Regions from separate parts of the Ruminococcus sp. AF20-12LB genome, predicted to be linked through region 3. Evidence: riboswitches for the same ligand, from Rfam matches in the RefSeq annotation. Region 3 holds a riboswitch; each other region holds the start of a gene.
The links. Region 3 has a riboswitch for cobalamin ahead of DWX61_RS16680 (ABC transporter permease). Riboswitches for the same ligand answer to the same signal wherever they lie in the genome.
Positions count from the first base shown of each region.

Region 1: linked by a shared signal. The riboswitch ahead of DWX61_RS02345 (sirohydrochlorin cobaltochelatase) and the one ahead of DWX61_RS16680 (ABC transporter permease) in region 3 are both predicted to bind cobalamin.
Region 2: linked by a shared signal. The riboswitch ahead of DWX61_RS02410 (cysteine-rich small domain-containing protein) and the one ahead of DWX61_RS16680 (ABC transporter permease) in region 3 are both predicted to bind cobalamin.

Region 1 is NZ_QUGH01000001.1:511,952-522,953, reverse strand. It holds gene DWX61_RS02355 (ABC transporter substrate-binding protein) at 1-983, opposite strand, end outside; gene DWX61_RS02350 (hypothetical protein) at 980-1,981, opposite strand; gene DWX61_RS02345 (sirohydrochlorin cobaltochelatase) at 2,103-3,392, opposite strand; cobalamin riboswitch at 3,554-3,728, opposite strand; gene DWX61_RS02340 (NAD(P)/FAD-dependent oxidoreductase) at 4,131-5,510, opposite strand; gene DWX61_RS02335 (DNA internalization-related competence protein ComEC/Rec2) at 5,633-7,909, opposite strand; gene DWX61_RS02330 (GerMN domain-containing protein) at 7,945-8,901, opposite strand; gene DWX61_RS02325 (sensor histidine kinase) at 8,912-10,342, opposite strand; gene DWX61_RS02320 (response regulator transcription factor) at 10,346-11,002, opposite strand, start outside.
Region 2 is NZ_QUGH01000001.1:529,489-540,490, reverse strand. It holds gene DWX61_RS02425 (glycyl-radical enzyme activating protein) at 1-449, opposite strand, end outside; gene DWX61_RS02420 (glycyl radical protein) at 461-2,986, opposite strand; gene DWX61_RS02415 (phosphatase) at 3,341-4,057, shown strand; gene DWX61_RS02410 (cysteine-rich small domain-containing protein) at 4,166-4,453, opposite strand; cobalamin riboswitch at 4,721-4,890, opposite strand; gene DWX61_RS02405 (C40 family peptidase) at 5,122-6,564, opposite strand; gene DWX61_RS02400 (N-acetylmuramoyl-L-alanine amidase family protein) at 6,847-8,337, opposite strand; gene DWX61_RS02395 (diaminopimelate dehydrogenase) at 8,622-9,608, opposite strand; gene DWX61_RS02390 (J domain-containing protein) at 9,802-10,449, opposite strand; gene DWX61_RS02385 (DUF5685 family protein) at 10,443-11,002, opposite strand, start outside.
Region 3 is NZ_QUGH01000017.1:30,250-41,251, forward strand. It holds gene DWX61_RS16645 (alpha/beta hydrolase) at 1-451, shown strand, start outside; gene DWX61_RS16650 (class I SAM-dependent methyltransferase) at 463-1,209, opposite strand; gene DWX61_RS16655 (class I SAM-dependent methyltransferase) at 1,211-1,963, opposite strand; gene DWX61_RS16660 (nickel ABC transporter substrate-binding protein) at 1,969-3,537, opposite strand; gene DWX61_RS16665 (oligopeptide/dipeptide ABC transporter ATP-binding protein) at 3,567-4,505, opposite strand; gene DWX61_RS16670 (ABC transporter ATP-binding protein) at 4,515-5,306, opposite strand; gene nikC (nickel transporter permease) at 5,287-6,150, opposite strand; gene DWX61_RS16680 (ABC transporter permease) at 6,166-7,095, opposite strand; cobalamin riboswitch at 7,232-7,405, opposite strand; gene DWX61_RS16685 (MATE family efflux transporter) at 7,556-8,914, opposite strand; gene DWX61_RS16690 (ABC-2 transporter permease) at 9,069-9,743, opposite strand; gene DWX61_RS16695 (ABC transporter ATP-binding protein) at 9,740-10,588, opposite strand; gene DWX61_RS16700 (GntR family transcriptional regulator) at 10,591-10,965, opposite strand.

The DNA.
Region 1 (11,002 bases), on a different contig from region 3:
AGAAGCTTACTTTTGGAAAGAAGCTCATCAATGGTCTTAAGTTCCCCGTCGATCGTACTGTTGTAGATGATATAGTCTGCATCCTTCGCCTTGGCATAAAATTCTTCCATCTGCATATTCATGGTAGAAAGAGCATTGTCATTTACTCCCGTATCCTCCGGAACATAATTTCCTCCTGCGAGGGAAATCATTTCCGAAACATAGTCGCCGCTTTTTCTTATATTTACCGCACCTACGGAGTTGATATAAAAGAACGCCACGGTCTTGTCTGTTTTATCTGCGGTGAGAACCTTATCCAACTTGTCCGTCTGCTCTTTGAATACCTTTTCTGCCACATCTTCTTTTCCCAGAAGAACTGCGTAAAGTTTCATCCACTCGGTTCTTCCAAGAGGATGACTCTCATAGCTGGAACGCTCTACCATTACAGGGATCCCGAACTGCTCCAGCTTCTCCTGTACCTCCGGATTGTGATGGATCATGGTGGATTCAATGGCAAGATCACAGCCCTCGTTCAGGATCAGCTCGTAATCCGGAGCACTGTACTTGCCGGCATAGATCATCTTTTTCTGTTCCATGGCGTCCTTTGCTTCCTGGATATACCATCCGTCTTCCTTGGTTCCGGAAAGCTTGATGCTGTCAATCCCGTCGATAGCGCGGAAAAGATCCATGGCCGAGGTTGCTACCAGATAGATATTGTTTATGGGCTGCTGCAGAACCGCAATGTCAGGATCCAGCCCCTCCGGTGCTTTCCTGCCCTCGGGAACTACAAGAAACTGTCCTTCCTGATCAATGGTGAGCAGCGCATAGCCATCGTTGTAGTAATCCACATTAAATTCCTTTGCGTAGGAAAGATCCATACTGTGGTCAAAGGTAAGGCCTGGAATATCCGCAGGCTTATGTTCTGTCTCTGCTGCCTGCACTGCAAAAGCACACCCCAGGATCAGGGTCAGCGTCAGAAATATGTATGAAATTATTTTTTTCATTTTTCTTCCTTTTTCATACTTGAAGAATCAAAATTCAGAGTATACTCAATCTCGTGAGGCGTACTCATGGCTACAGTATCTGCAGTCACTTCCATTTCTGCATCAAAGACAGTGACCGGGATCTCAAATGTGGAGTTTCCGTCTTTGTTCACCGGCTCATATTTTTCGCCGTCCACGATCATATAATCATAATTCGGACTGCTCCAGATGATGGTTGCCGTAGCTTCTTTGTCCTTGATCTCTACTTTGGCCGGAGATTCTACAGATGCTCTTCCTGATCCGCCTGTAAGGGTTACATCAGTCTCATAGGTTCCATCCTCCAGCTTCAGATCTTCCGGCTTTTTCCCTTCGGATTTCTTGTCGTCAGAGGTTTCTCCTTCTTTGGACTCATCTGACTTTTCTGCTGTCTTTTTGTCAGAGGCAGCTCCTTCTTTTTCTGTATCGTCCGCTGTTTTTTCAGCAGTATCCTCTGTTTTTACAGGATCCTTTACGCTGACTTTATGGTCGTACCATTTGCCTTTTTCTCCCAGGATCGCCACGTTAAATTCCTCACCAATGGCCGATACCGGGATATCAAATCCGTAAACCTCTTCTGTATAACCATCGCTGTACTTAACTGTATCTGTGGTCGGATCGATAATCTCTGCTCCGTCCTTCTGGGCATCCTCGGCAGTTCCCGCAAACAGGTTAACGATCTTCTTGGAAACCAGACTTACGTGGATGGTCATTTTACCATCTTTGACCGTGAGTTCTCCTTTTTTGTCATTGGCCTCATTTACATGAAACATGCTGCTGTCTGTATCAAACTCTGCTGTATAAACGCCATCTTCCAGTGTATCTGCTTTGTCTGCATCCGTATCCTTTTCTCCGGAAGTTTCTGCTTCCTCACCGGACTCGGTTTTTGTTTCGTCTGTTTTTGCCATCGCAGGCACAGAACCCAGCACCAGGACTGATGCACTTGCCATTGCAAGAATTAAGTTTACATAGCGTTTTTTCATGATAATCTTCTCCCTTCCATAGATACAGCAATCTGCCCGGAAAACAGTCTTCCTGATCTTTCCGGGCAGTTACATTGATTTCTTATAGGTATCTGAACTCACTCAGATATTTTTGTATTTATTATTCTGCGGACTCCTCAGCAGAATCAGCCTCTGTATCTGCTGCATCAGAATCTGCGGATTCATCAGTGCTTCCCAGAGAATCGATTGCTGCCTTTGTATGCTCTACATAAAGCTTCTCAACGGCTTCGATCCTTCCAAGACCCTCGATCTGGCAGTCAACCTTATCGAAGTTTCCGGATGCTACAAACTGGCTCTTCCAGGAATCCTCATCATCACCGGCCATATCGTTGTTTGCATGGTCTCCGGCAACAACCATCAGCGGACGAAGAACAACGTTCTTGTATCCTGCTTCTTTTACTTTCTCGATAACCTTGTCGCAGGCTGTGTCTTCCGGCTCACCCTCTACAGTACCGATGAATGCGTTCTTGAATCCAAGGTCTTCCATCTGTGTCTGCATCTGATCGTATGTAATATTAGCTGTATGGGATGTTCCATGTCCCATAAATACGAATGCTGTACCAGCCTCAGCTGCTGCATCCATACTGTCAAATCCTGCCTCTTTGCAAGCCTCATCTGTGATCGCCTGAGCAACTGCTTTCTTGTCATCGTTGATCACTGTTGCATCATCTCCAACCTCGCCGAGCATTGGCTCTGCGATAGCTACAGACTCGAATTTATCTTTATATTCATTGATCGCTTCTGTCATCTCATCGTACTCAGCACCGTGCATCAGGTGAGTAGGCTGTACAACCAGGTTCTTAACACCATTCTCTACTGCACGGTCAAGAGCCTGCTGCATATTATCGATCACTTCATCATCTCTTGCCTCTACATGGTTGATGATGATCTGTGCTGTAAATGCTCTTCTTACAGACCAGTCCGGATAAGCTTCTGCAAGAGCATCCTCGATTCCCTTGACATCCTCTGCACGGCTGTCATTGAAGGAAGTACCGAAGCTTACAACAAGAAGCTCATTCTCACCGATCTCATCCTGGTTACGCGGATCGTCCTTGGAAGCATCTCCTGTGTCACGTCCAAAGTAATCCGGATCTGCATTCTCACCCTCTACCAGCTCTTTCTGAGCGTCTGTCAGAGCATCCCATGCTTCTTTGGCTGCCTTGCAGTCCTCATCTGTTGTGTCGTTTCTTTCCTGTACATAGATCTTGTCGATCAGAGCTGCTACATTATCTGCTGCTTCCTGATCTGCATCGGAAGCCTCTGTGGTATCAGCTGCCTCAGCGTTCTCTTCTGTAGCAGAATCCTCTGCTGCCATTGCTGTTGTAGCTGCACCCATAGAGCATGTCATGGAAACTGCGAGCATCAGAGCTAACATTGTTTTTCTTTTCATTTCTTATTGTCCTCTTTTCATGTATTTCCAGAATACTGATATGTACAAAAAACGGCAGCTCTCTGCGGCTGCCTGCTCACACATGATTCTCTGCGCAATACAAATACATAAAAAGAAGTTCTGTATTGTTATGGAGAATACAGATTCGTAAACCGCGAACCCTTGAATCTCGCAATAAGGCAGTTCTCCTGACTTGGTTCCACGCTGCTTTCCCTTCCCGGTCTCCCAGTGGTTATAAAAGCAGCTCCCCTTTCACAGTGACGGTATCGTTCCGGATTCTCACCGGATTCTCTTTTGCACATCCGACTGGATGCAACCTTATCGTTATAACATTTGCACATATTTTCTTTTATCTGGTTATCTAATTTTTACCACAAACTCACAAATTTGTCAAGATTGATGTCGGACGATTCACGGTTTTCTGTGACCTTCAGTTACTGTTCACTCCGTTCTCAGTAACACGCTTCGCGATGCACAGAATTTATGCTGATCGCATAAATTCGCGCGGTATGTCTCGGTTTTTCTGTGACCTTCGCTCACAAAAAACACCTCGCGGGACATTACCAGTGAACAGTAACGACCTTCACTCACAAAAACAGCCCCTTTCTGTCATCACCCTGATATCAGAAAAGGACTGTTTTGCTCATAATCGATAAACTGCTTCGCAGTTTATCTGGTTAAACGGATATTCGCAATCCGCTTCGCTACTTGCTCATAACAGATAAACTGCTCTGCAGTTTATCTGTTAAAATACTTCTGCTCCAGGTATCTGGCTACGTAGATTCCGCTGGCAGATGCATGGGAAAGAGAGTGTGTCACACCGCTGCAGTCTCCGATAACAAAGAGACCCTTGTGGCAAGTTTCCAGATTTTCGTCGATCTCAACCTCCATGTTGTAGAATTTAACCTCCACGCCATAAAGCAAAGTATCGTCATCCGCGGTTCCCGGTGCGATCTTGTCCAGGGCATAGATCATCTCGATGATGCCATCCAGGATACGTTTCGGCATAACAAGGCTTAAATCTCCCGGTGTCGCAGAAAGTGTAGGTGTTACGAAGCTTTCCTCAATACGGGCTTTTGTGCTTCGTCTTCCGCGGATCAGATCTCCGAACCGCTGTACCATAACACCACCGCCAAGCATATTGGAAAGTCTTGCAATGCTCTCACCGTATCCGTTGCTGTCATGGAACGGCTCTGAGAAATGCTTGGATACCAGAAGGGCAAAGTTTGTATTGTTGGTATGCTTTGCCGGATCTTCGTAGCTGTGACCGTTTACTGTGATGATACCGTTGGTATTTTCATTCACGACAACACCTCGCGGGTTCATGCAGAAGGTACGGACCATATCCTCAAACTTCTCAGTTCTGTAAACGATCTTGCTCTCATAAAGCTCATCTGTCAGACGGCTGAAAACCTCTGCCGGAAGCTCCACACGGACTCCGATGTCCACACGGTTGGAAAGAGTCGGGATCTTAAGCTCTGTACATACAGTTTCCATCCATTTACTTCCGCTTCGTCCTGCGGAGATGATACAGTAAGTTCCCTCGTAACGCTCATCGCCTACAACAACTGCGTAACCATCTTCTGTTTTCTCCACTTTATCAACAGATGCGTCAAAATAGAAATCCACATGGTCTTTCATTTTTTCATAGAGGTTCTGCAGCACCACATAGTTGATATCTGTTCCCAGATGACGGACTGATGCATCCAGAAGATGCAGGCCATTCTGAAGGCAGAGCTTACGAATCTCACTGTTTGTGGTGGAATAAAGCCTGGTTCCTTCACCGCCATGCATCAGGTTCAGTTTATCTACATATTCCATCAGCTCTGTGGCTGTATCCTTGCCGATATGCTGGTACAGAGTTCCGCCAAACTGATTGGTGATATTATATTTTCCATCGGAAAAAGCACCTGCACCGCCAAATCCCTTCATGATCGCGCAGGTTTTGCAGTGGATACAGGATTTTACTTTCTTTCCGTCGATGGGACATTTTCTTTTTTCCAGAGGATGACCTGCTTCAAAAACTGCGATCTTTTTCTCCGGATCATTATTCATCAGTTCATAGGCTGCAAAGATCCCACCGGGACCTGCCCCTACGATCAGTACATCATACTTCATAAATAAAAACTCCTTATTTTGTATTGCACATTTTCAGTGCTTTGTTTTTGCACAAACCCTGTCTATTCTACAACAAACGTGTTCAAAAGTCACCGTTTTTTTTCGGTTTTGGAAAAAAATCCTCAATCCTTCCGGAACCTTCCGATCTTAAGCTTTTTTCCATCTGTTTCCACAGTGATAGCACCGTTTTTCATGGTGTATTCCACCTGACTTCCGGCCTCTTTAAGCCGCTCTACGGTTTCCGGTGACGGATGTCCGTAGGTGTTGGCGGAAGAACAGGAAATGATCGCCACTTCCGGCTTTATTTTCTCAAGAAATGCTTCTGTGGTAGAATAACGGGAACCGTGATGTCCCACCTTCAGACAGTCAACATCCTCAAGCACCCCGGCTGCCAGAAGCTTTTTCTCCGTATCTGCACCGATATCTCCGGTAAAAAGCATCCGGAATTCTCCAAAAGACAACTTCATCACCATTGCTTCCTCATTCACATCTTTTCCCGCAGCATTTTTTTCCGGCCACAGAACAGAAAAAGATACCCTTCCGCAAAGCAGCTCATCTCCCTTTTCTGCTGTCACTACCTTAACTCCGGCAGTTTTTGCTGTCTCTGCAAGCTCCCTCCACGCATCTGGTCTTTCAACCCAGGCAGGCAGGATCAGATATCCGGCCCGGATGGTTGTGAGACCTTTTCCCATATATTCCAGAAGTTCCTTCACACCGTTGATGTGATCCTGATCTGTATGAGAAATAAAAATCCCATCCAGCCAGGAAATCCCCTGACTTTTCAATGCCGGCAAAAGACAGTATCTTCCAAGGTCCGACTGGCTGCTGCTTCCTCCGTCGATCAGAAAATGGTGATCCTCCGGGGTCTCCACAAGAATACCGTCCCCTTGTCCTACATCCAGGCAGATCACCTTCAGACTTCCTGCCGGATGATATCCCAGTATCAGGATTCCGACTGCCAGAAAAATACCGGCTGTTATCCGGATAGCATATAGCTTCCGGCAACCTGCTTCCGACCGCTCCCCTGATAGCTCCGTTTCCTCACAGACTGCTTTTTTCTTCCGGCGCTGTTCTTTTATATACTGTCCCATAAACAGAACTGTGATCAAAAAACCATAATATACCAGGATCTGCCATATTTCCGGCTCCCCTCCGATCCAGGTACTCCATCCCGACCTTCCTGCCAGACTGCAGAGATATTCATAAAAAAGCAGCAGTACCCTTGCCGGCAGGAGCACCAGTTTTGCTGCGGGAATACTGAGAATCCCCAGCAGCAGCGCCGCCATTCCTCCAGTCAGCACTACCCCCACACTTGGAAGCACCAACAGATTCAGGATAAATCCGGCAATAGAGACTTCTCCGAAAAACTTCAGCATCACCGGCAAAGTCACAAGCTGAAGAGCTATAGGACTTACCAGTGCCTTTGTCCATTTTTTCTCCGCTCCTGCAAGGGCACAGATCTTTTCCGCAGCGAGCCCCATTCCCAGAACACAGCCAAAGGACAGAAGAAATCCGCTGTCCAGGAGATAGGCCGGAGATTCCACAAGGATCATCATGGCAGTTACGGAAAGAGCACTCATCATATCATAGATCCGTCCGGTGATCCTGGCTCCCATGGCGATCAGAAACATAGTTACTGCACGCATGGTGGAAACACTCCCTCCGGTCATGATCCCATACTGCAGCATCACTCCCAGAGAAAAAATCCCGGCAGGCCAGATTCCCAGTCCCATCTTCTTTAGAAGGTTGTAAAGCCCCATTCCCAGAATACTGATATGAAGTCCGCTGATGGCAAGGATATGTATGATTCCGGCCAGCTGATAGCGCATCTGTGTTTCCGGATCCAGTTCCTGTTTGTCTCCAAGCGTCATGGCACAAAAAACAGGCGCATCTTTTCCTGCTGCTTCCTTCAGGATCTGTCTGCAGCTTTCTTTTATCTCCAAAAGGAGCTGCCTGTAGCCGGAATACACGGCTGTTTTCTTTTGGAGCACAGCGTTCTTCATGAAATAATAAATATGACGACAGGCATAAAAGTGTTGGCTATCAAAGCCCCCCGGATTCGCAGGACCTTCCACTCTTTTCAGCGTTCCCTTGACCAGGATCCGCATTCCCGGTTTCAGATCTTCTTCTTTTTTGAGAAATATTCTTACATTTTCAATTGGAAATTTTTTTGACTGATGGATAAGATATGTTTTTTTCAGATAAACAGACTGGGAAAATTCTGTGTTTTCATACTGTTCCACTTCCCCGCAGATCATGGAACCAGGATGCGCTTCGATCTGCTCCTGCACATTTACCGGAAGGGGATTCCCCCTGATCAGAGGAATCCCCATAAGCTCCAGCGTGCCAAGACTCAGCACCATAAGAAAACACAAAAGACACATCGGCCTTTTCACCATAAATGTTCTCCCGTTTTCTGATATTTTGAAATGTTTTATTTTTTCTGTTCTTTTTTAGCCTTTGTGTGTGCCAGCAGGCTGTCGTTCCACTCATAGAACTTATAAAGCTGCATGTTCTGGCCAAAGGTCACTTCCTTGTTTCCTTCGATGGAAATCTCAACTTTGTCCATATCTGTTGCCGCGATCAATGTATTTACCACCGAATACACGGCAACCTGTTCCGAAACATCCAACGCATAATCCTGAAACACAGAATTATAATCTACATAGCAGATACCGTTTGCTCTCGTCAGGGAAAGTACCTCTGAATTCTCCGGTATTGTAGGATAATGTCCTTTTTCCAGCGGACCTCTTGCAAGCTGCTCCAGAACCACCGTAGCTTTCGGAAGATTTCGTCTGTAGCGGACACTTCTCTGTTCCGCTACCAGTTTATCTCCGTTTTTGTTTGTGAAATACAGAGTAAAGGTGTCATAACTGTACACATCCCCATCGGAGCCGGAAAACTCCACAAAGGTGTCGTTATTCATGGCTCCCACTTCTTCACCCCTGGTATCTGTCAGTGGCTTTTTACCCACACAGATCTCAACGGACTCCACTCCTGGAACCTGCAAAAAGATCTTCACTATACCTGCCCGCACCAGAAGTTCCCTGGTACGTGACATTTTATCATAGGCCTCATTGAATTCTATGTTCAGGACTCCATCCTGTATGGAATAAGAAGAAATCTTTACCCCCTCCGGAAAAAGTGAGATTCCGTTTTCCCTGGTCTCTCGGTTATTCAGACTCTCGGAAAAATTGCGCAGCATCACTTCTGTTGTTTCCTTCTCCGGAGTATATTTTTCTTCTTTCAGTCTCGTTTCATCGCTGTTGATATAATAAAATCTATACTGCTGTTCTTCGTTTTTATTTCTTCCCGACAAACCTATAAAAGCAACCAGACCAAGAAGGATGCAGGCAGCGGCCACACAGATGATCAAAATCGTTTTTTTCATTCTGTACCTCCTAGGACGGGATATAGGACAGTGGGATCTTCACGGTAAATGTGGTTCCCTCGCCCTCTTTGCTGGATACCTTGATGATTCCATGATGCATGGCTATGGAACTTCTTGTAATGGCAAGTCCAAGACCGGTTCCGCCGATCTCTCTGGAATGGGATTTATCCACACGATAAAAACGCTCAAATATCCTTTCAATGGAATCTTCCGGTATTCCCAGGCCGGAATCTGCAACCGTTACATAGAAATCCTTATGATCCGCATCCAGTGTTACGCGGACCCAGCCCTCATCTACATTGTATTTGATACCATTTTCGACCAGGTTACTGATGGCAAGGGTAAATTTCACCTCATCCACATCTGCAGTTACCGGTCGGAACGAATCCAGGATCAGGTCGATCCTTCTCTGATCTGCAATGGGCCGGAGACGCTTCAGGATATTCTCCAGCAGCTCATTGATATTCATATTTGTGATATTCATATCTGCTGCTTTTTTGTCCATTTTTACCAGGGAGAGCAGATCGGTGATGATCTTGTTCTCTCTGTCAATCTCTTCTGTGATATCAGAAAGAAATTCCTGATACAGTTCCTCCGGAACCCCCTGCTGTCCTACCAGCGAATCCGCCAGAACCTTCATGGAAGTCATAGGTGTCTTCAGCTCATGAGACACATTGGATACAAACTCCTGTCTGGATTCATCCAACGTCTTCATTCTGGAAAGCATCTTGTTAAATGCATCTGTGATCAAAGCTGTCTCTGTATAATCCGGTACCGAAATCTCCTCATTCTGATATCCGTCTGTAAGATCCTCGATTGCTTTCGTTACCCTGGCAAATGGCTTCACCAGGATCGTGGAAAGAATATAGCCCAGAAAAATGGCCAGCACTACAATGATACCGATGATCAGAATCCCTTTCTGCTCCAGTTCATGGATGGTGGCTGTCACCTCACTGGAAGATGCCATGATCATCATGGCACCCTGCACCTGTTTTACATCCGGACTTTTTACCGGAACTGCCAGAATCAGCTTCTGGCTGTCAGAATCATATCGGTAGGCATCTTCTCCTCTAAAACAGTTCAATACTTTCTGAGAAACCAGAGTCCTGCCCTCATCCACACCATAGGTATCCTTGATGATCCTGAAATCCCTGTCTACAATGAGAATCCTGCCACCATAGCTGTTGGACAGTAATTCCAGCTTGCTGTTCACCGTCTGAGAGCTGGTATCATTCAGATAATTCTCCTTGATCAGCAGGTCGCACATGATGTCACAGATATTCTCCATGCTCTGCACACGGTTGGCAATGGCACGGTCTTCATAGTTGGCAATGACCATTTCCGTTACAATGACACTCGGTACGATTCCCAGTATGATCAGGATGATCAGAATACGAAAGCGGAGACTTTTAAAAAATTTGCCGTTCTTTTTGATCTTCACAGGTTATGCCTGGAAATAGTATCCCACACCCCATTTGGTGTGTACATATTTCGGCTCACTGGGATTGGCCTCGATCTTTTCTCTCAGGCGGCGGATATGTACATCTACGGTACGGACATCTCCCGGATATTCATAGCCCCATACGATATTCAGAAGATTTTCCCTGCTGTATACCTTATTCGGATTGAATACCAGAAGCTCCAGCACATCAAATTCCTTGGCTGTGAGATTGATCTCTTTTCCGGAGATAAATACGCGGCGTCCTTCGCAGTCCAGCTTCAGTTCTCCGACTTCCACAGTCTTGGCCTTTTCCTGCTTCTCCTGTTTGCTGCCTGCACGGCGGATGATCGCCTTGATGCGGGCTTTGACTTCCAGGATATTGAAAGGCTTGGTGACATAATCATCAGCTCCGTATTCCAGACCCAGGATCTTATCCATATCTTCTCCTTTTGCTGTAAGCATGATGATCGGAACATTGGAAAATTCACGGATCTGCTGGCATACCTCAAGACCGTCCATTTTGGGAAGCATCAGGTCAAGAAGGATGATATCGTACTCTCCTGCTTTTGCTTTTTCCAGTGCTTCCTCTCCGTCATAGGCACAGTCCACTTCCATTCCGTCCTGCTCCAGACTGAAGCGAAGTCCCTTGACAATCAGTTT
Region 2 (11,002 bases), on a different contig from region 3:
TCCTGATTCATATGCTTGATATCCATCAGATATACATCCAGATAGGGAAGTACCTGTTCGATCTTTTCCCATGGGGCACAGGCCATACTTTCTACCGCTGTGTTGATCCCTCTCTCCTTTGCCGCGCGGAGAAGATCTCTGGAAAAGTCCGCCTGACACATACATTCCCCTCCGGAAAGGGTGATCCCGCCTCCGGAACGGTAATAATAGGCACGGTCCTTTTCCACCTCTTCGATCATTTCACGAACTGTCACGTCGCGGCCGATCACTTTATCTTCTCCCAGAACCTTCATGTTCTGGATCCGGTATTCCTGTGATTCCGGATTACAGCACCAGCGGCAGCGGAGAACGCAGCCCTTCAGGAACACGATGGTACGGATACCCGGTCCATCGTGTACTGAATATTTCTGAATATCAAAGATCCTGCCCTTTGTATCCAAATAGTCCATACGTTACTCCTTTAGAAGCCCTGCTCTGTTCTTCTGATGATATCATCCTGCAGAGATCTGGAAAGTGTAGTGAACAATGCGCTGTAGCCTGCAACACGTACAACCAGATGTTTGTACTTCTCAGGATGTTTCTGTGCATCCAGAAGTGTTTCTCTGTCAACAACATTAAACTGCATATGCATGCCCTTCTGATCAAAGTATCCTCGGATCAATGCCACGAATTTCTCCAGTCCTTCTCTTCCTGCAAGTGCTGACGGATGGAATTTCTGATTAAACAGTGTTCCGTTGGATACGATAAAATGATCCAGACGTGATACAGAAGTTGCCGCAGCTGTCGGTCCCTTCACATCCTTGCCGGCTGACGGGGAAACACCATCTGCTACCGGAGTATGTGCGTAACGGCCATCCGGTGTTGCACCGGTCTGTCCGCCAAGCGGAACATTTGCAGATACAGGATAAAGTCCCGCCTGATAATGTCCGCCTCTTGGGTTCATATATTTCTGAAGCGGTCTTGTGTAAGTATAAGCCACATCTCTTGCAAAGTAGTCCACATCCGGGATATCATTTCCAAATTTCGGAACCTCATCAATCATCTTGTGGATCTCTTCGAATCTTGCCTTCTTCTCCGGAGATGGCTCTGTTCCGAGAGCTGCTGTCATAACAGCTGTTGCGGTCTGCTCATTTACACTGATGCCATTCTCCTGGAGCTTCTGCATAACGATGGTGGTGATATCTGCTGCAGCCTGTGCATCGATACCCTTGCCGTAGTTCCATGCCAGAGCCTCCTTCAACTCCTCCATGGTCATCTTCTTTTCTTCATATACAAGCTTGCGGATCGCATACAGAGAATCTGCCATGTTTGCAATACCAAATCCCTGAGGACCTGTAAAGTTATAAACAGCTCCGCCTTCCTGAACGGATTTGCCTCGTTTCAGACAGTCATCCACCATACAGGAAAGGAATGGAAGCGGACATCTCTCCGCATGTGCCACATCAATGGCATTATCAGCATTTACAAGCAGGGAAATGAAATATTCCATCTGTTTCTTATATGCATCATAGAACTCATCGAAGCTCTTCATCTCTGTGACATCGCCGGTCTGGACACTGATCTGTACCCCTTTGTCCATACCATTGGAGAAAACCATCTCCAGCGGACGACACATGTTAAAGAATGCAGCGTCATGCCAGCCCTCTGTCTTACCTGCCTTCTGCGGTTCTACACAACCGATGATGTTATATTCTCTGGCATCTGCAAGAGAAAGGCCACGGTTCTGCAGTGCAGGAATGATAACCTCATCATTGTAATAAGCCGGGAGTCCGATTCCTGTTCTTGTAAGCTCTGCAGCCTTGATCAGGAATTCATGCGGAGATCCGTTCCATACTCTTACAGAAAGAGACGGTGCCGGAAGATGCACATGCATAGACGCCTGGATGCACATAAAGGAGAGATCATTGGTCACATCCTCGCCATCCTTGTTCTGACCACCTGCGATCAAGTTCTGGAAAAGGCTGTAGCCTGCAAAACCCTCTGCAGATGCAGCATCACGACATTTATTCAGGTCGTTTAATTTTACCCATATACAGTCCATCAGTTCCTGGGCAAATTCTCTGGTAAGATTGCCTGCTTCCATATCACTCTTGTAATACGGATACATATACTGGTCAAAACGTCCCGGAGAAATAGAATGTCCGCTGCTTTCCATCTGGATCAGCTGCTGTACAAACCAGAAGGACTGGCACGCCTCATAGAAGTTACGGGCGCCCTTTGCCGGTACGTGTGTACAATTGGATGCGATCTGAAGGAGTTCCTGTTTTCTGGTCGGATCCTGACACTGATATGCCATCTGTTCTGCGAGCTCGGCATAGCGATGTGCATAGTCAATAACTGCCTGACAGCTCATGATAACTGCTTCCAGGAAACGGGATTTCTTTGCGTAATCACCATCTCCTACATTACACTCATCCAGTTCCTTCTGAGCTTTGGCAATGATTCCTTCATAACCGATTGCCAGAACTTCTTCATATTTAACGGTTACGTGTCCTACACCATTGTAGAAATAGTTTCCGGGTGTAAAAATATTGTGGTCAATGGCAAGAATCGCTTCCGGTGCCATGTAGGAGGTTGCAAGCTCACTGGTAGTCTTACCTTTCCAGTATTTATGTACCTCACGGAGCTCCGCCTTGGTTTCCTCCGCAATATAAAATGGATCGGCTGTTCTGGTAGCCACTGTATCCAGCTCATCCTCCAGCCACTGGAAAGAATACTCCGGAAACGTCTGACATCCTCTCGGCGCCAAAGTGCTGCTTCCGACGATCAGCTCCTCATCACGGATGATGATTGGAATGTTGTGCAGGATGTGGGCAAATGCCTTGGCCCTGCGGGTGATGATCGGCTCGTCTTCTGTTGCTTTGTAAGACTCTGTGATCAGTTTTGCTCTGGCAGATTCGATCACCGGCATCTTTGCATAAAGATTATCTACAAGATGTGTGATCCTGTCTGTTTTCGGAACATCTGCTATATGAAATTTCTCCATGATTCTCCTTTCTCATAACCGGTTGTTTCTGGTGATCTGTCTGCCTCTGCGCTTCCAGAACCGCTCCTGTCCGGCTATGTGCTCATGTAGTTTTATTATACCTTACCCCTACTTCGATGTCAACGAAATCCAACATGTGTTTCTAGCTGTTTTTGTGGTTTTTATTGGTTGCACCCTGTTGATTTTATTTGTTTTTTGTATTTTTATGTTTTTCTCTATTGACTTTGCTTTTCTGCTCTGCCATACTTGGATTTATATAGAAATTCCTTTGTTTTTCAAAAAAAATTTATGTAAAGCGGACATTCGCATTCCGCTCTGTTACATGTTCTCAAACAGTAAAAGAGGTGTATTTTTATGTATCTTTCTGATATGCATACCCACTCCATCGCCAGTGGTCACGGCACGGAATGTACCATCACCAACATGGCACGTGCAGCTGCTGAGAAAGGTCTCCGGCTTCTCGGGATCACTGATCACGGTCCCGGCACTCTTGCAGCCGGAACTTCCTCCTATTTCCGCAGCCTTACCTATTCTCCTAAAAAACATTTCGGTGTGGAATTACTCTACGGAATTGAACTGAATATCCTTGACCGCAGCGGAACGGTAGATTTAGACCAGGAATTATTATGTAAACTTGATTACGCCATTGCCAGCATGCATGCCTGGAATTACCGCTGCGGTACCAGAGCCGAAAACACAGAAGCTTTTATCAATGTAATGAAAAACCCCTGTGTGAAGATCCTCGGACATAGTGATAACACTCATTACCCGGTTAATTATGATGCGCTTGCAAGGGCTGCCAGGGAAACCGGCACGATCTTTGAGATCAACGAAGCTTCTCTTGCACCTTATGGCTATCGTGGCGACACAAGAGAAAACTGTTTCGAGATCCTTCGATGCTGCCGCAAATATGATCTGCCGCTGCTTCTTTCCAGTGACAGCCATGGCCCGGAGCATATCGGAGATTTTACCTATGCTGCTGAGTTTGTTCATCAGGCCATGTTTCCAGAACAGCTGATCCTCAACAACCAGCTTCCCAGACTCAAGGTTTTTCTCCAAACCAGAGAATGATCTTCTGTATTTTTTCCGACAGATAACAGCTATTGTCCACCCCAAAACAAAACAGGCCAGTTCAAACACAGGAATATACATTTTCCTGTATCTGAACTGACCTGTTTTTTATTTTTCCCGCTGCTTCCGTACAATTTCCGCAAGCTCGCTATATTTACCTGTAACATATCCGAAGTTCTCTCTTCTGTGAGGAAGCTTGCATTCGGTGCAGTCTTTGATGCCGCTTTCCGTAAAGCGAAAATTACCACCACATTTATCTCCCAGTGCATATAAAGGACAATAGCAGAACAGACAGTTGAAGTTCTCCGGATCTGCTCCTTTATGGCATGGAAAGTACTCACAATTTTTGTGGCTGAAGTAAGAGTATTCTTTGCCTTCCCAGTATGGCTTCTCCATGGCTCTTTTCTCCTCTCCTGACATAACCACGCATAAATTTTCCTATAAAAAAAGAGGTAGCGATGCCACCCCGGGGTAGAAATATAATCCGTTCATGAGTGCGCGGAGGGAACGAATGTATCCGGAGTAGTATCGCCTGCCATTTAATCATGTATAATTCATATGAACAGGCGCATTCCATAAAAAAATGCCTACTCTCGTAAAAAAGTAGACAACGTCCCAGGGGTGCGGAGTCCCTGAAATGGTTGTTACACTTTACACGGAAGTTTAACCTCGCCATAACAAGCAGGTTTCCTGGCTCCGGGATCATGGCTCCTCTCTCCTTCTCATACATACGTACAATGGACTATGAGATTTGCTCCTCCGTTACAGTGACCGGATCGCTCAGGTTTCACACCTGATTCCCTTTTCTGCGGACCTCTGATAATCAATACATAACTGTCAGCCATCCTCAGCACTTGCTATGTTCAATATGGAATTATACTGACATCATAATAACATCCTGTTAATTATATGTCAATACTATTTTCAATATTTATATATTTATGAGCATATTTTGTTGCTGTTTACTCCGTTCCATGGGTTTTCAGTGTTTTTTACGACATAAAAAACAGCCCGACAAACTGCTGTCGGGCTGCTGTGTTTTTATTTTCTGTTGTACGTTCTTATTATACAAGACGTCTTACAGATACAATTGTTCTGTATGTAGCATCATTGCTGATCTTGATCCCGTCCTGAGAGTTCGATGCATGAACGATCTGGCCATTACCCATGTAAATAGCCACGTGTCCGCCATAGCAGATCAAATCTCCCGGCTGTGCATCTGCGTAGGATACTTCTGTACCTGCATTCTGCTGCTCATAGGATGTTCTCGGAAGGCTGACTCCGAAGTTCGCATAGACACTCTGTACAAATCCGGAGCAGTCTGCACCATTGGTAAGGCTTGTTCCGCCCCATACGTAAGGATTTCCTACAAACTGTGTGGCATAATTCACAACAGAAGATCCTGAACCGCTGCTGTAAGAAGAACTGTCACTGTCTGAGGATGTGTCCTCTGCACTTTCTTCGGATGCATCTGTGCTGTTATCGTAATCTGCGTCTGCATTATCCTCTGTATTCTCAGTATCCCCGGACGCATCATCATTTTCACCATTGTCTGCATCTTCATCCACATGCTCGGTGTCATCCTCTGCAGTATCCTCATCTGTATTCTCGATCACGTTGCCGTCCTCATCGTACTGTACATCTTCGCTCTCGTCCGCCTCATCCTGCTGTGCTTCCTGCTCTGCCTGGCGTCTTGCTTCCTCTTCTGCCTCAGCCTGTGCTCTCGCTGCTGCTTCAGCCTCGGCCTGACGTCTTGCCTCTTCCTCTGCTGCAATACGCTCAGCCTCTAATCTCTGAAGCTCTGCAGTCTGCTCTGCAAGAAGGTTTGCATAATCTGTAGCCTGCTGCTGTGCGTAGGCGATCTCATTATCATAATCTGCGGATGTGGCACGCTTCTCATCCAGCTGTGCCTGCAGGTTCTGGGACTCTGCTTCATATTCCTGCTTCATCCCCTCCAGCTCTGCCTTCTCCTGTGTGTACTGTGCTTCCAGGTTTGCCACCTGCTGGATCGTATTGGAATATTTTTCAAGGCTCTTACGGTCCTGCTCATAAGTCTTCTGTGTGTACTCTGCTCTTGTAAGAAGGTCAGACAGGTTCTCTGCATTCAGCATCATCTGGAACCATGCATCGTCTCCACCCTTCTCATAGAGATACTGGATACGTTTCTTCATTGCCTCATACTGTTTCTGCTTGGCATTTTTGGCCTTCTCAAGGTTGGTCTGTGTAGATGCAATGTCGGCTTCCTTATTGGAGATATCTCCTTCCAGTGTCTGGATCGAAACCATCACGTTTACAAGATTGGCATCAAGAGTTGAAATCTCGCCTTCAATCTGTGACTTCTGTGAGGAAAGCTCATCCAATCTGGAATAAGTCGCATTCAGCTGTTCATTGGTCGCATCCATCTCCTGCTGAAGTGCTGCCTCATCTTCTCTTGTTGCGCTTACGCTGACTACCTGTGCTCCGCTGATGATGAGCGCCAGTGTCAGACATAATATCCTTTTCTTCATGACTGTTCACCCTCGCAATCTGATTCTAATTTAATACAGCGGATCTGACCATCCGCTTCGTTGGTTTTTTTGTAATACTTTTGAAATATCTTGTTTCAATCTTTTTATATATTAACACAGTGTTATTTGGATTGCAAGGATTTTCTATTAATTAGTTTAAAACTTTGTAACATTTATTAATGATTTTGACATCAAAAAGGAGAACCTGTGATATCTCAGGTTCTCCTCGCATGTTTCTTATAGTCATTTATTACATATAAATTTCTTTCCGCGTATTTCCGATCAGAAAAGATCTGCAAGGATCTGGTTGGCTGTTTTCTTCAGATATCCGTTGGGATCGGAAAGTGTGCTTCTGTTCCATCTGAAGTATGCACCGTTTCGGATATAATTACCGCTGGATTCATGATAATCATATTTGCTGACTCCAGGATACCTGGACATGTAAGTTTCTGCCAGCTTGATCGCCTGGCTTCCGTAAGTTCCGCTTGGTGTCGGTGTTCCGGAAATCTGTACGCCGGCATTAGGTGTACAGTGGAGAATCACAACACTCTTATCAGAACACTGTCCGAGAACGATCCAGGTATGTCCGCTGTTGTATCCGATATCTCCCGGATAAAGCTTCCAGTTTGAGCTTGCCAGCTGAGACTGGGAAACGATGGTTCCCATTCCCTTACCGGAATATAAAGATCCAATATCTCCGGAAACAGTAGTATACTGGGGTCCGCCGGATCTGCTCTGCATGATCTGATATACAGACCATCCTACAAAGCCGGAGCAGTCAAGGCCCTTCTGTTCTGTAGCTTCACTGAGATCCATATAATATCTGTAATTATAGGAGCTGGAATTGCTGTCATACCACTGTTTCCATTTTGGACTGATGCCCTTTCTGGTCGCATCTGACCAGTTGTGGCCGCCGCCCCATACGTAAAGAGTCTTTCCTACCGGAAGTAATGCATTGGCGAGGAAATTCTTGATGGTCCTGGAGCTTGTAACTGTAGCAGTACCCGGGTTGGTATCCAGGACACCATTGCTGCCAAATGTATACTTCTTGCCATCGATCGTCTTCGTTCCCGTAGCCATGACACCGGTTGACGGATCAAAATAATATTTATATCCTTTTTTGGAATTTGTGACCCATCCGGTAGCCATCACGCCGCTCTTGCTGTAAAAATAATAGGTATTGCTGCCGATCTTCTTAAAGCCCTTATACATAGCTCCCGTGTTTGGATCAAAATAACGCTTCTGCTTTTTCTTATTCGTTGCCCAGCCCTTTGCCATAAAGCATTTGCTGGTAAAATATCTGGTCACATTCTTCTTGTCTGTAAGGAATACGCTTCTTGCAGCAACACCACTGCCGCTGTAGAAATAATATTTCTTATTACTGATCGTGGCCCATCTCGTTGTCATATATCCGCTGGTGGGATTAAAATAGCGGGTATTGTTCTCTCTGTCTGTAAGCCAGCCTGTTGCCATATAGCCCTTGACACCGTTAACATTATAAAAATATCGTTTGCCCTTGGAATCCTTAGCCCAGCGCTTCATCTGCACGCCTGTGGATTTATTAAAAAAATATTTCTTCCCGTTCAGTGTAAGCCAGCCTTTTACCTTCTGGCCATTCTGATAATAATAGGATTTTCCTTTTTCGGTCTTAAAGCCGTTCTTGGCCGCAGCTTGTACATCGGTTGCCGTTGTATGTACAGTTGCTCCGGCTGCAAAGAACATCAGAACAAAAAAAAGTCCCCAGAGTTTCCATTTTCTGCTTAATTTTCGCATACATACCTTCCTTTGATAGATAGATCATTGATATTTACTATTTCTTAAGTCCGGCTGATCGTAAACATTACAATTTTGTTACAATTTTACGTCCATATTATATAACATTCTTTACAGTCCGTCAACTCTTTCCTTTTCTTTCAGAAAAAATGTCATTCCGGTATTACCAATGTTGATTTTATGCAGAAAAAATCCCCGAAACATCAGAAATATTCACTGATGCTCCGGGGATATGATCCTTTATGCAGTTTTACTCCTGTCTGTTACAGATCTGTTACAGATCCTTACAGAAATTTTTTGCGAAGCTCTGCTCCGTCAAGGGCACTTAAATATGCAGGTGCAACATCAAATACTGTCTTGCAGCCCTTCTGTCCTTCCTGATTCATACGGTATGCAGCTCTTGCATAGGCAACGATCACAGAAGATGTGAACTCAGGATTGGAATCCAGCTTCAGGCTGTACTCGATCACATGGCTATTCTCATTGTTCCAGCCTGTTTTTCCACTGCGGATCACAAAACCGCCGTGTGGAATACCGCTGTGGTCACGATCCAGCTCTTCCTGAGAAATGAAATGTACCGTTGTATCATACTCGTCAAAGTAATTCGGCATGGTCTTGATCTCTTCCTCGATACGTGCAAGATCAGCACCCTCCTCAGCAACTACGAAGCACTCTCTTGTATGTTTCTGACGTGTGGTAAGCTCCGGATTTTCTCCGTTTCTTACTGCCTCAAGTGCAGCTTCTACCGGAATGGTGTACTGCTTTGCATCCTTTACGCCTTTGATGCGGCGGACTGCATCAGAATGTCCCTGGCTGACACCCTTGCCCCAGAATGTGTAGTCGTTTCCATTTGTAAGGATCGCATTTGCATACATACGGTTCAGAGAAAACATTCCGGGATCCCAGCCTACGGAAATGATTCCTACATGTCCACTCTCTGTTGCTGCCTTGTCAACATTTGCAAAATGCTCCGGGATTTTCTTATGTGTATCAAAGCTGTCCACAACATTGAAATATTTTACATACTCCGGTGTCTGAACAGGAAGATCTGTCGCACTTCCTCCACAGATGATCAGGACATCGATCTCATCTTTCAGCTTCTCTGCGTCTTTTACAGAATAAACCTTTGCGGTCTCTGTAAGGATCTTTACAGTCTCCGGATCACGTCTGGTAAATACTGCAACCAGCTCTGTATCCGGATTATGCTTGATGGCGCACTCCACGCCGCGTCCCAGGTTTCCGTAACCTAAAATACCAATTCTTATACTCATAATGATTTCCTCCTCTTTTTCTCTGCAGTATGTCATTTTCCGGACAGCACTGTGAATTTCTGTCAGAAAAATTCCTCTGCGATCTATATCGCAAAACGGATCTGCCTGATCCGCCTTACAATCATATGGACATGCTGCCTCAGGATATTCCGATTCTCAGTTCCGGGATATCGATGACCGCTTTGTTTCTGCATCAGCAGCAGAAAAAGCCGCCCGGCCAGCACATGAAACAAGCCATGGTCCTACAGCAGGCATCACACATATCTCCTCCTGCGGTCGGCATTCCCCCAAAGGGATCCTGTCGCTGCTGATACCAGCCGCCACCGCCTTCCATTCTCTGGAGCAACATACGGTACTGCATATTATCCGGTTCCTGACGGACTGCCTCACGGATCTGATCCAGAGCTGTTACATTATTTCCCATTCCCATATTTGCCATAGCAGCCAGGTAATACCATTCTCCATTTTTCTGACCAAGAGAATCCAGTACATTCATAGCTTCCTGAAAATGACCGCTCTGCACATAATTGGCGGCCGCCCTTCTGCGCATACTTTCCTCATCCTGATAGGCACTGGAACCGGCATTTCCGTAATTTCCAAAACCACCGTAATTTCCGTAGCCACCATAACCATTCTGGGAACTGCTTCCGTACTCACGCTCTTTCATGATCTGTTCGTAAGCCTGCTGCACTTCTTTGAATTTTTCTTCGGCCTGATCCTTATTTGGATTATTGATATTGGCATCCGGGTGATACTTTCGGCTCAGCTTCCGGTATGCCTTTTTTATTTCATCATCAGATGCGTTTCTGGGAACTCCCAGCACGCTGTATGGATCTAACATCTTTTCTCTTTCTCCCGTTCTTCCCTGCGCTTCTGTCCGATTGCCGCAAAGCGGCACCAGACGCCGGAATATAAAATATTTCGAAGGATATCTCCGTATCGGATGATCGGCAGCTTTTCAAATTCTCTGCAGCATTCTGCAAGCATCATCATAAGAAGCCGGCGTACCTCTTCCTCGAACCCTTCTATCTTATATTTTTCAAGGAAAGGATTGTAATTTCCGTTTTCTGCATCTTTTTCCACATCATCATAAGCATCCAGGATGTAGATAAATTTTCCGAGATAAAATCCCAGACGGCGCAGGGACGATTCCCAGACATCCTTACGGAAGGCCAGAATCTCTTCCATGATACGTCCGGAACACCCGGCTACACGGTCCACATCGGTTTCCCTCTGTTTTTCCAGGGAAGAAAGCTCCTCCAGTGCGCCTCGGATCCTTTGGATCTTCTCCGGATAATCAGACATATGCATATTTCCGCAATTCTTCAGAATTCTTGCATATGCATAGTGCAATGGTTTGTGTTCATCCTGCCAGTCATCCATACATTTGTAAT
Region 3 (11,002 bases):
CAAAATCCGCACTGTATCCTATGGCACCCTCCCGGAAAATGTCAAAGGAGATCCTGAAAAAATGAAACAGGCCTTTGACCTTGCCCTGGAACAAACAGAACGCTCCTTAGGCAGCATCGACTGGAATTCCTATGGCAGCATTCTGTTTATTTCCAAAAGCATTGGTACAGTCATCTCCTCAGCCTATGCTTCCCGACACGATCTGACTGTAAAAAGCATCCTGTTCACGCCTCTTGCAGAGACCTTTTCCTTCCCACTTGCCGGAAGCATCGCCTTCCACGGCACCGCAGATCCCTGGGCCGAAACCAATTCCATCCGGGAACTGGCAGCGCAGAAAGATGTACCTCTCTTTCTCACCCAAAACGCCAACCATTCTCTGGAAACCGGTGATGTACTGACGGATATCTTTATTCTAAAAACTACAATGGAACGGGTCCAGCGTTTTATTTAACGCCGGCCCGCTTATTTTTCTCCACCCACTAAAAACTGAGGTGTCAGCTTATTCAGCTCACGATCCATGGAAGTTCTGGAAATATCACTGATGTCCTTCAGGGCAAACACTTTGGAAAAGCCGATCTCCATCATGTGATCCAGATCCCATACCGGACGCTTTTTATCACTCATAAACAGCTTACTGCTGAGCTCTTTCCCTGTTTCCGCATCTTCATGAGCATGGATACCTCTTCCATATTTTTCCCACATAGCAGCATCATGTGCCTCGTAAATCTTTTTCTTTTCTTCATCATAAAGATGCAGATACCAGCAGGCGTCCGATACCAAAAGACGTCCGCCTTTTTTCAGTACACGCAGCCACTCCTTGTAAGCCTTCTGTGGATCGTCCAGCGTCCATGTGATATTTCTGCAGATAACCATATCAAATGTCTCATCCGGGAAATTCAGATTGTGGCAGTCCATAGTCATCAGATCTGCGGATAAACCTGCTGCCTTTACATTTTCCTTTGCTTCATGGATCATATTTTCAGTAATATCGATCCCGGTCACATGATGTCCTTCTTTTCCCAGCATAATTTCAAAAAATCCCGGCCCGCAGCCTACATCCAGTACTTCCAGATGTTCTTTTTCCGGCGCATACTCCAGAATCAGATTCTTCCAGTTTTCTGCTGTTTCACTTTTCAGTTCTGCCTTGATCCCTTCGCTGTAAATGCCAGCTTCTCCTTCCCAGTACTCTTTGATCTTATCGTTTTGCATGTCACTTCTCCTTCTTTGTGGCTATTACAATAAATTTTTTCCCCTGATATCCGTATTTCCAGAAATCCATCGTCCATGGTCTGTTTAGCCAGCGGTTCTCTCTGATCTGGATCCTGGCAAAGCGTACCTTTTTTAATATCTGAAAGTCCGTTTCCGGACGCTTCTGCGATGTAAATGGCAGCTTTTCATAAATTCCGCTGTTTTCCTTCACGTCAGATCCATATGTTTTTCTTTCTGTAACATAAATAAGAAAATCAGCAATTTTCATATGGATCTTATTTTTTAATGTGGGTTCGATGGTACGATAGTCCCCATCAAAATAAATGATCCTTCCACCTGGTTTTAATACAGCCTTCCAGCGTCTGAAAGCTTTTTCCGGATCATATAATGTCCACACCGCATCTCTGGAAAGTATCACATCATAGCTTTGTTCCTGTTCCAATGGCAAAGTTACACCATCTTCCTCACAGATTTCCACCTGTTGATGATACTGTCGCATATTCCTTCTGGCTTTTTCTACCATTCCTGATGAACCATCGATCGCTTTTACATCATGTCCCAGACGCGCTGCTATGATGCTCATAAAACCCGGGCCGCAGCCCACTTCTAAAATACGAAGGGGCTCAGGTCCAAGAAGTCTTTTCAATTCTTTTGTCCAGTGAGATACCGTTCTTTTGTTACTCAATTGTTTTTGGATCATATCATCATAATCACCGGAATCTTCTGTCCATTTATTCTCGATTTTTTCAAACATTTTTTTTACTCCACTACATCCAGTGTTGCCCAGTTAATGCCTTCATAGGCAGTCGGTGCAAGCTCTACATTGGTCAGTCTGGTATTGTTATAGATATAATCACGGTTCGGATAATACAGCGGCACTGTTACTGCCTGATCGTTGATACGTGTAAGGATCTTATCGTATAATTCCGTACGTTTTTCTTCGTCCTGTGTTTTTAATACTTCTCCGAGATCTTTGTTCAGTTCCTCATCGTACCAGTTTACTGCCTTTGCTCCATCTTCCGCATAGAACATTGATTTCAGGAAACCATGAGGCATCCAGGAGTCTTCATAGCTGCGGTAAATGCACAGATCGTAGTCTCTGGTGTTCCAGATTTCATCATAGTAAGCTGCAGATTCTTTTTCTACCAGTTCAATACCCACACCAACCTTCTCATATTCAGATTTCAGGTATTCACACAGTGACTTCCAGGAAGCATATTCTTCAGTCTGGAATACCAGTCTGAGGCTCAGTGGTTCTCCGTCTTTTTCTACAATACCATCTCCGTCTGTATCCTCATATCCTGCTTCCTTTAATAGTTCCTTTGCTTTATCCGGATCATATGGATAACCCTTGCTGTTTTCTTCTGTTACATAAGGAACTGTCGGAGACATAAGTCCGGTTGCCGGATTGCCGTAACCATCCAGCAGATCATTTACAATGCTTTCTTTATTTGTTGCATAGTTCAGTGCCTGACGTACGTTTATATCCTGAAGCGCCGGTGTATCATAATTTTCGATCAGATAGTAAGAAAGTGTGGAAACCTGCTGTTCTGTCGATAAATTTTTATCTGCCTGGATAATACTGAAGCTTTCGGATGGAATATCCTGAAGATTCAGATCTGCCTCTCCACTCTGAAGTGCCATCACTCTGGCATCACCGTCTACCACCTGTTTCAGAACTACTTTATCAATATTTGGTTTCTCACCGTAATAATTAGGATTTGGTACCAGGACAACCTCCTGACCGCTTTCATAACTGTCGATCATCCACATTCCGGTACCCACTTCCTGACAAAATTCTCCGTCTTCATCCAGTGCACTTTCACAGGTGAAACGGAATGGTCTTGGATAGCTGAATTCGATCAGCAGTGTATAGCATGGTTCTGCGAACTTAAATTCTACAGTATAATCATCTACCTTTGTAACATTTTCCAGTTTGGCTGAAAAGTTACCGATCACATCCTGTTCCACCCATCTGTTATAATTCCACATCACATTGTCTGCATTAAAATCTGTGCCGTCCGAGAATTTCACATCTTTTCTTAAATGGAACGTATAGGTTGTGCCATCTTCGCTGATATCCCAAGATTCTGCCAATGCCGGTTTGATTTCTCCATTTTCTCCATAACGCACCAGTGGATCATAGATCATTTCATAAAGACGAAAGTCTGGACCACTTTTTATAGGGTCACAAAGTTCAGGCGTCAGATCAATGGATGTCATTGCCGTAACTACTTTTTCCTCTTTTGCCTGTACATTGACACCTGTCAGTAAAGTTGCCGCCACCATGCTCAATGCTATCAATTTTGCTACACGTCTTTTCTTCATTTCTTCCTCTCCTTTGTTTGTTTTATATTTTACAGCATATGACATGCCGCAAAATGTCCTGTTTCAATTTCTGTCAATTCCGGTATATGCTCTCTGCATATATTTGTACATCTTCTGCACCGGTTCTGATATGGGCAGCCCTGTTCCGGAATGGTATCTGAAAATATTTTCTTTTCCTGCGATCCGATTCTTCGCATTTTCGGTTCTTTTACCGGAATAGAATCAAACAGATCTTTTGTATAAGGATGTACGGCAGTCTCCTTTAAGCTGTCCGTATGATCGATAAACTCGACCACGCGTCCCTGATACATGATAGCCACCTCTTTGCAGAGATATGGAACATTGGACAGATCGTGAGTGATCAGTAAATAGGTCATCTCATATTTTTCCTGCAGTTCATTTAACAGATGCAGGATCTGCTTTCGTATGGAATAATCCAGACTGGATACCGGTTCATCACAGATCACAAGTTCCGGTCTTAATACCAATGCTCTCGCAATATTAGCTCTCTGACACTGACCTCCTGAAATCTGTCCAACATAACGGTTGCGAATATCCGGATCAAGCCCCGTCTGGATCAAAGCTTCTTTTACCCGTTCTTCATACTCTCCCTCTTGCAATTTTTCATGTAATTTCAAAATTTCCAGAATATTTTCTCCAATGGTATAACCGGGATCAAATACCCCGCTGCTGCTTTGAAAGACCATCTGAAGATTCTTGCGATATGGACGAAACTGCTTTTCAGACAAATCCTGCATTTCCTGTCCCTGAAACCAGAATTTTCCATCTGTAGGTTTCTCCAGGCCGGCGATCAGCTTTCCGAATGTAGTTTTACCACTTCCACTTTCACCGATCAGGGCCATGGATGATCCTGCGTGGATTTCCAGACTTACATCATCCACTGCCTTCACAATTTTTTTCTTGCCATAATATTTTTTTAAATGTTCTGTCTTTAGTAACGTACTCATACTTTTCCCCTATAAAACTGCATCCAACAGTTTTTTTGTATATGAATGCTGCGGATGATAAAAGATCTCTTCAACTGTTCCGTTTTCCACTATTTCGCCGTCTTTCATGATCGAAACATCATCTGCGATCTCTGCCACCACACCCAGATCATGCGTAATAAATAACACACCCAGATTTTCTTTCCTGGATAGCTGATAGATTTCTTCCAGGATCTGCTTCTGTACGGTTACATCCAATGCTGTCGTCGGCTCATCTGCAATCAGATAATCCGGTTTCATGGACATGGCAATGGCGATCATAACACGTTGGCACATACCACCAGACAATTCGTAAGGTTTTTTCTTCATCAGTTCTTCCGGATCACGCAGATTCATCATCCGCAGACTTTCCAACGCAGCTTCCCTTGCCTGTTTTTTGCTCATTCTGCGATGTTTCCTCAGTCCTTCCAGAAGCAGTTGTTCAACTGTAAAAAGCGGGTCAAGAGCAGCGGTCGGATCCTGAAAGATCATTCCGATCCTGTCTCCGTATAACTGTCGTTTTTCTTTTCCTGATAACTTCAGAAGACTCTTTTCGTTCAGTGTCACATCTCCGGATATCACCTTTCCATTTCCTGCAAGCAGATTCATGATCGTCAGAGAGGTAACTGACTTGCCGCTTCCGCTTTCTCCCACCAGAGCATGGATCCTTCCGCGCTTTACTTCCAGGCTAACATCTTTTACTGCATGAACCATTCCGTGAGAGGTCTGAAACTCCACATGTAATCTTTTTACCTTTAGAACATCATTTTTGGGCTGTTCCATTTTGTATTCCCTCCCCCAGATAATTAAATGCCAGAACAATGATCATGATCAGTATACCCGGATAAAACATCAGTCTTGGATAAGTCTGGATATAACTTTTACTGTCACTAAGCATGATCCCCCATTCCGGTGTCGGTGCCTGCACACCAAGGCCGATAAAGGAAAAACCGGCAATTGACAGAATGATCGAACCGATTTCCATTGTTGCCAGTGCGATCACAGATGGCAGGATATTTCTCAATACATGCCTGAATATGATCCTTGCGTGGCCGCAGCCTCCGGCTTTTAGTGCGGTCATATAATTTTTATTTTTTTCCTGAAGTGTCAATGCACGGGCAAGCCTTGCATATTCTGCCCAGGATACGACCGATAAGGACAGGATCAGATGAGCGCCGCTGGCTCCTACGGTTCCTGCAATGGCAAGTGCCACAATAAAGACCGGCATAGCCATAAATACATCAATGATCCTCATAATTATCGAATCGATTTTTCCACCTACGTATCCGGCAAACAGTCCGATCGGCACCCCGACACATACGGTGATCAGAAGCACCGTAAAGCTATAGCTCAGTGAATACCGGCTGCCCCAGAGAAGTCTTGATAAAATACATCGTCCCAGCTGATCAGTACCTAAAGGATATGCCGCCGACGGATTCTTTAATTTTATCGAAACATCCACAAGCAGTGGATCATGCGGCGCCAGTACAGGTGCAAAAATAGCTGCCAATACAAAAATTATGACCACCATCAATCCTATTTTTGTTTTTGGTGACCGGAATACCTGTTTCCAGTACAGATTCTGGATCATGCTTTTTTCTGTTTTCTGCTTTCTTCTGCTTCCCATTCTATGATCTCTCCTTTACTTTAACTGGATTCGCCGGTCAATCGCAGAATAGGCGATATCCACAAGAAAATTTAATACTACAATGCCAACAGCCAGAATAAAGATAAAACATTGCAGCACCGGAGTGTCTTTTGAGATCACGGATTTCAATGCCAGATTTCCGATTCCCTGAATTGAAAAAATACTTTCTATCACAGCTGAGCCACAGAAAAAACCGATCACAATTGATACCAGACGTGTCAGCACAGGAATCAGAATATTTTTCAGACCATGACGCAAAATTACATTTACAGATGACAATCCCTTGGCTCTGCTGGCACGTATGTAATCCTGCTTCAGCACCTGTATCATATTGGTACGGATCAATCTCGTCATAATTCCAAAGAAACTGATATCCATGGCAAATGCCGCAAGAATCGGGATGCCTCCGGCATCTCCTCCGATCACGGAAATCACTTTTAGCTTTACTCCAAATATATATAGCAGCATCAGACCGATCCAGAAAGACGGCATAGATACACTGAGGGACGACAAAATGCGAATGACTTTATCCAGAACTCTGTTTTCATAAATTGCCGACAAAATTCCGAGAGGGACTGATACGATCATCAACAATAAAAACGAAGTAACTGCCAGTTTAAATGTCTGTGGAAAATATCTTTTTAATTCCTCAAAAGCCGGTTTTCTGGTAGAATATGATTTTCCAAAATCGCCATGAAGTGCCTGATCCAGCCATTTCCCGTATTGTACCAGCACCGGCTGATCCAGTCCTTCCTCATGCCGTACTTCTTCTATCTGCTCCGGTGACGGGTGCTCGTATTTTTTCTCCGCCAGAACTCTGGCCGCATCACCTGCCGATATAAAACTCAGCATAAAAATAATAAATGTAACCGCCAGAACTACCGGAATCATAAATATAAAACGCTTTGCAATTACTTTTCCCATTTTCATTTCTCCTCATTTTTCATCTGTTTATTCGGTTAAAATAAAAAAGGCTGATATGATCCAGCATCATATCAGCACAAAAAACAAACCTCCACCTCAGGCAGAGCTTATTCCTTCTGTATCCCATCCGAATCAGAATTCTTCTGTCAAAAAGGCAAGTCTCCTGACTCCAGTTCTTCCTACTTACCATCTTCCCGGATCTCTCCAGTGATATTTTGGTTTTCGTCCCTGTCACAGTAGCGGTGGCTGTTCTGGCATTTCACCAGATTCCTTATTAAGTACTTTGTACACCCTTCTGACTATTCAATTTTCATAGTTGCAACGAATAAGTATTATAATATCATACTTTTCTTTTTATATAAATAGTTTTTCTGTCAAATATGAAATATCTGAACATTTCATATTAAAACCCGGATATTTTCCGCCTATATATCATTATAGATTCCTCAAGTAAATGACATTATGTATGAACAGTGACTTCTTTATATTTCCGTATAATGATCATATAACTTACGAATAATAAAACAGCTGCGCTGCTCCATGCACAGATCTCTGCATAGTATATTCCATCTTCGCCGATCATTTTTGGCAGCAGCAGCGCAACACTGACACGCATTATAAATTCTGCAATGCCGCTGGCAAGCGGAATCAAAGTATTACCCAGGCCCTGGATAGCGGAACGATACACATACAGCAGATACAGCACCCACAAAAAAACAGCCATAATAAACAAATACTTATATGCTATATCCAATACCTGTCGGGTCTGATCCGGTTCACCGGATACAAACAGGGACAGTACATTACGTCCAAACAACACCATCATACCGGAAATGAAAGCCGAAGTGAGCACTGCCATATAAGTGCCGCTGCGCACACCTTTTCGAATCCTCTGATATTTCTTTGCACCAAGATTCTGGCCTACATAGGTTGTAATAGCATATCCATATGAAACGGCAGCCATCTCCAAAACCCCATACAGCTTGTTCGATGCCGTAAATCCCGCCACAAACAGAAAACCAAATCCATTGATCACATACTGTACCACAAGTCCTCCCACGGAGATGATCACATTCTGTATCGCAAGAGGAACTCCCAGTTCCAAAAGCCGCAGGCTCATAGAGGGCTGCCTGTAAAAGTCCTTCTTTTCCAGGCGGATATCCGGGATTTTACGTAATACGATCAAACAGTACAAGGCTGAAAATCCCTGTGCGATAACGGTTGCCACTGCTGCTCCGGCTATACCCCAGCCAAAAACCGCCACAAATAACAGATCCAGTCCCACATTGATCACTGCTGCCACTGTCATTGCGATCAACGGAGATCTGCTGTTTCCAAGTGCCCGAAGGATCGCTGCAAATATATTATAAGCAGCTATGATCGGGATTCCTGCAAAGATCAGCCGCAAATATAGCATTGTCAGATCAATGACATTATCCGGTGTCTGTAAAAATAAAAGAACATGATAAACTGTACCTTCACTTACTGCGAGTACGACCACAGACAGTAATGCTGTCATGATATAGCTTTTCGCCACTGCGCATTTCAGATTTTCTTTTTCCCTTGCTCCATAATATTGAGATACAAGAATAGAAAAACCCTGTGTGATACCTGTCATGATCCCCAACACCAGCCATACCAGCCAATCTCCGGCACCTACTGCCGCCAGTGCTTCAACTCCTACCACTTGTCCGACGATCATGGTGTCTGCCATTGTATAAAACTGCTGAAAAATATTTCCAAGCATCATTGGTATGGCAAAAGTTATGATCAGTTTTCCGGGGGATCCGGCAGTCATATCTTTTTCATTGGTTCCCATAAGAATCTCCTTTTCTTTTCATCCTTATCCGCTATTTTACAAGGGACTCTTACGAAACACAATCCTATTTTTTCACAAAGTTTTATAATATTTTTGGTAGCTATTACATCCATATAATCATTATTTTTAATGGAGCATTTTTACCACGCTTATCTTAAAACTCTTTCTTCTTCATAGCACTCATACTATACTTATACGAAGCAAACCATATAAGCAGACTTAGCACAATGAGGGCAATCCCGATTTCAAAATCCCCTATCCCCCCTATCATATGCAGAATACTTTCTTTTAATCCCAAGTTAGTCTTCACAAAAGATCTAATTGTATAACAAATCGCAAAAATAATTAAAATTGCGATTGGCAGCACAATTCGCCCTTTCTCTCCTTCAAACCTTATCCTGATCGCGATCATGATTCCCGCAATTGCCTGAAACACAAAAAATGTGATCAACTCCATTGCCAGCATTTCCAGATCAAACACCTCTTCAGGATTTATGAGTACCATAATTCCTGCACAGATCATTCCAATGCACCATCCACATGCTGTCATGATAAAGGAAAAAATATATTTTTCTCTGACATATATTTTTTTATTTACGGGTAAAGAAAATAAATATGTGTAGCCATGGCCATTTTCATCATAACTGATCGTATTACCTGAATATATTGCCAGAACAGATGGGATATACATTGCAATGAAAGCAGCTGCCGTTTTTCCTGTAAGTATAAAAAACAATGCTACAAACACTAACACCAAAAAAAGATTACCACCCTGTCGAAAAAACAATCGAAAATCCTTTTCCAAAAGCCCTCTGATTCCTTTCATCATCTTTCGCCCCCTGTCAACATCAGGATCACCTGATCGAGTGATCCGCTCTCTACTACGATTTCCGGATAATTTTCTATATAATACTGCTTCTCGTTCGTCAGACAGGCAACTCCAAAAAACTCTTTTTTCTCTTTCAAAAGATACCTTTTATCCACTGCCTGATATTGTTCCTCACTGACCTTCAACACTGCATATTTTTCAAGAATCGTATCCATCGCTTCATGAAATATGATCTTTCCTTTATGTATCACATAAATGTCATCACACAGATGTTCTAAGTCCGAAGAAATATGTGAACTGATCAGGATACTTCTCTCCGGTTCTTCTTCCATATACTCTCTTAAAATATCCAGCATCCTTTCCCTCGCTCCGACATCAAGCCCTGCTGTCGGCTCATCCAGCATCAGGAATTCTGCCTGATGTGTCAATGCAATGATCAGATTCAGCTTTGCTTTCATTCCTGTTGAGTACTCTTTTATAAATTTATCCAACGGAATCTGATATTCTTCACACATCTGATGAAATTTTTCTGCTTCAAACTTTGGATACAATTTGGCAAGGACTGCCTCAACATCTTTCCCTTTCAAGTATCCACTGAATCCGGTTTCTGCCAGGACAACTCCCAGCTCTTCTTTCTCTTTTTCACTTAACTCTTCCGGTATTTTTCCCAGGATCTTTATCTCACCGGCATCATAAGAAATGAGTCCGAGCACTGCCTTGAACAAAGTACTCTTACCGGCTCCGTTCTCTCCAACCAGACCAGTGATTCTTCCTTTTTCTACATTTAACGAACAGTCTAACTGAAATTCACCGTAGCTTTTCTTTACTCCTTTAATCTCCAACATAATCATTCATCCTCCATGATGAGTTCAAACAACGAACGGATCTCTTCCTCTTTCATTCCGCAGCGCCTTCCCTTCTGAATTGCTGCTTCCAGATCCGCCTCAACCTCTTTCCTGCGCTCTTCTTCCATCAGCTGTGTATTCGAAGCCGCTACATATGTTCCTTTTCCATGAACTGTGACTGTCATGCCCTCTGCTTCCAGATTGTCATATGCTTTCTTCACAGTAAGTGCACTGATCTTCAGTTCCTTTGCCATTGTTCTCACGGACGGCAATATATCATTTTCTTTTAACTCTCCGGAGATGATCTGCGCCTTGATCTGCTCCATGATCTGCTCATAAATTGGTACCATCGATGTATTATTGATTATAATCTTCATATGTTTCCTCCTGTTGTAAACAGTATATAACAGTATA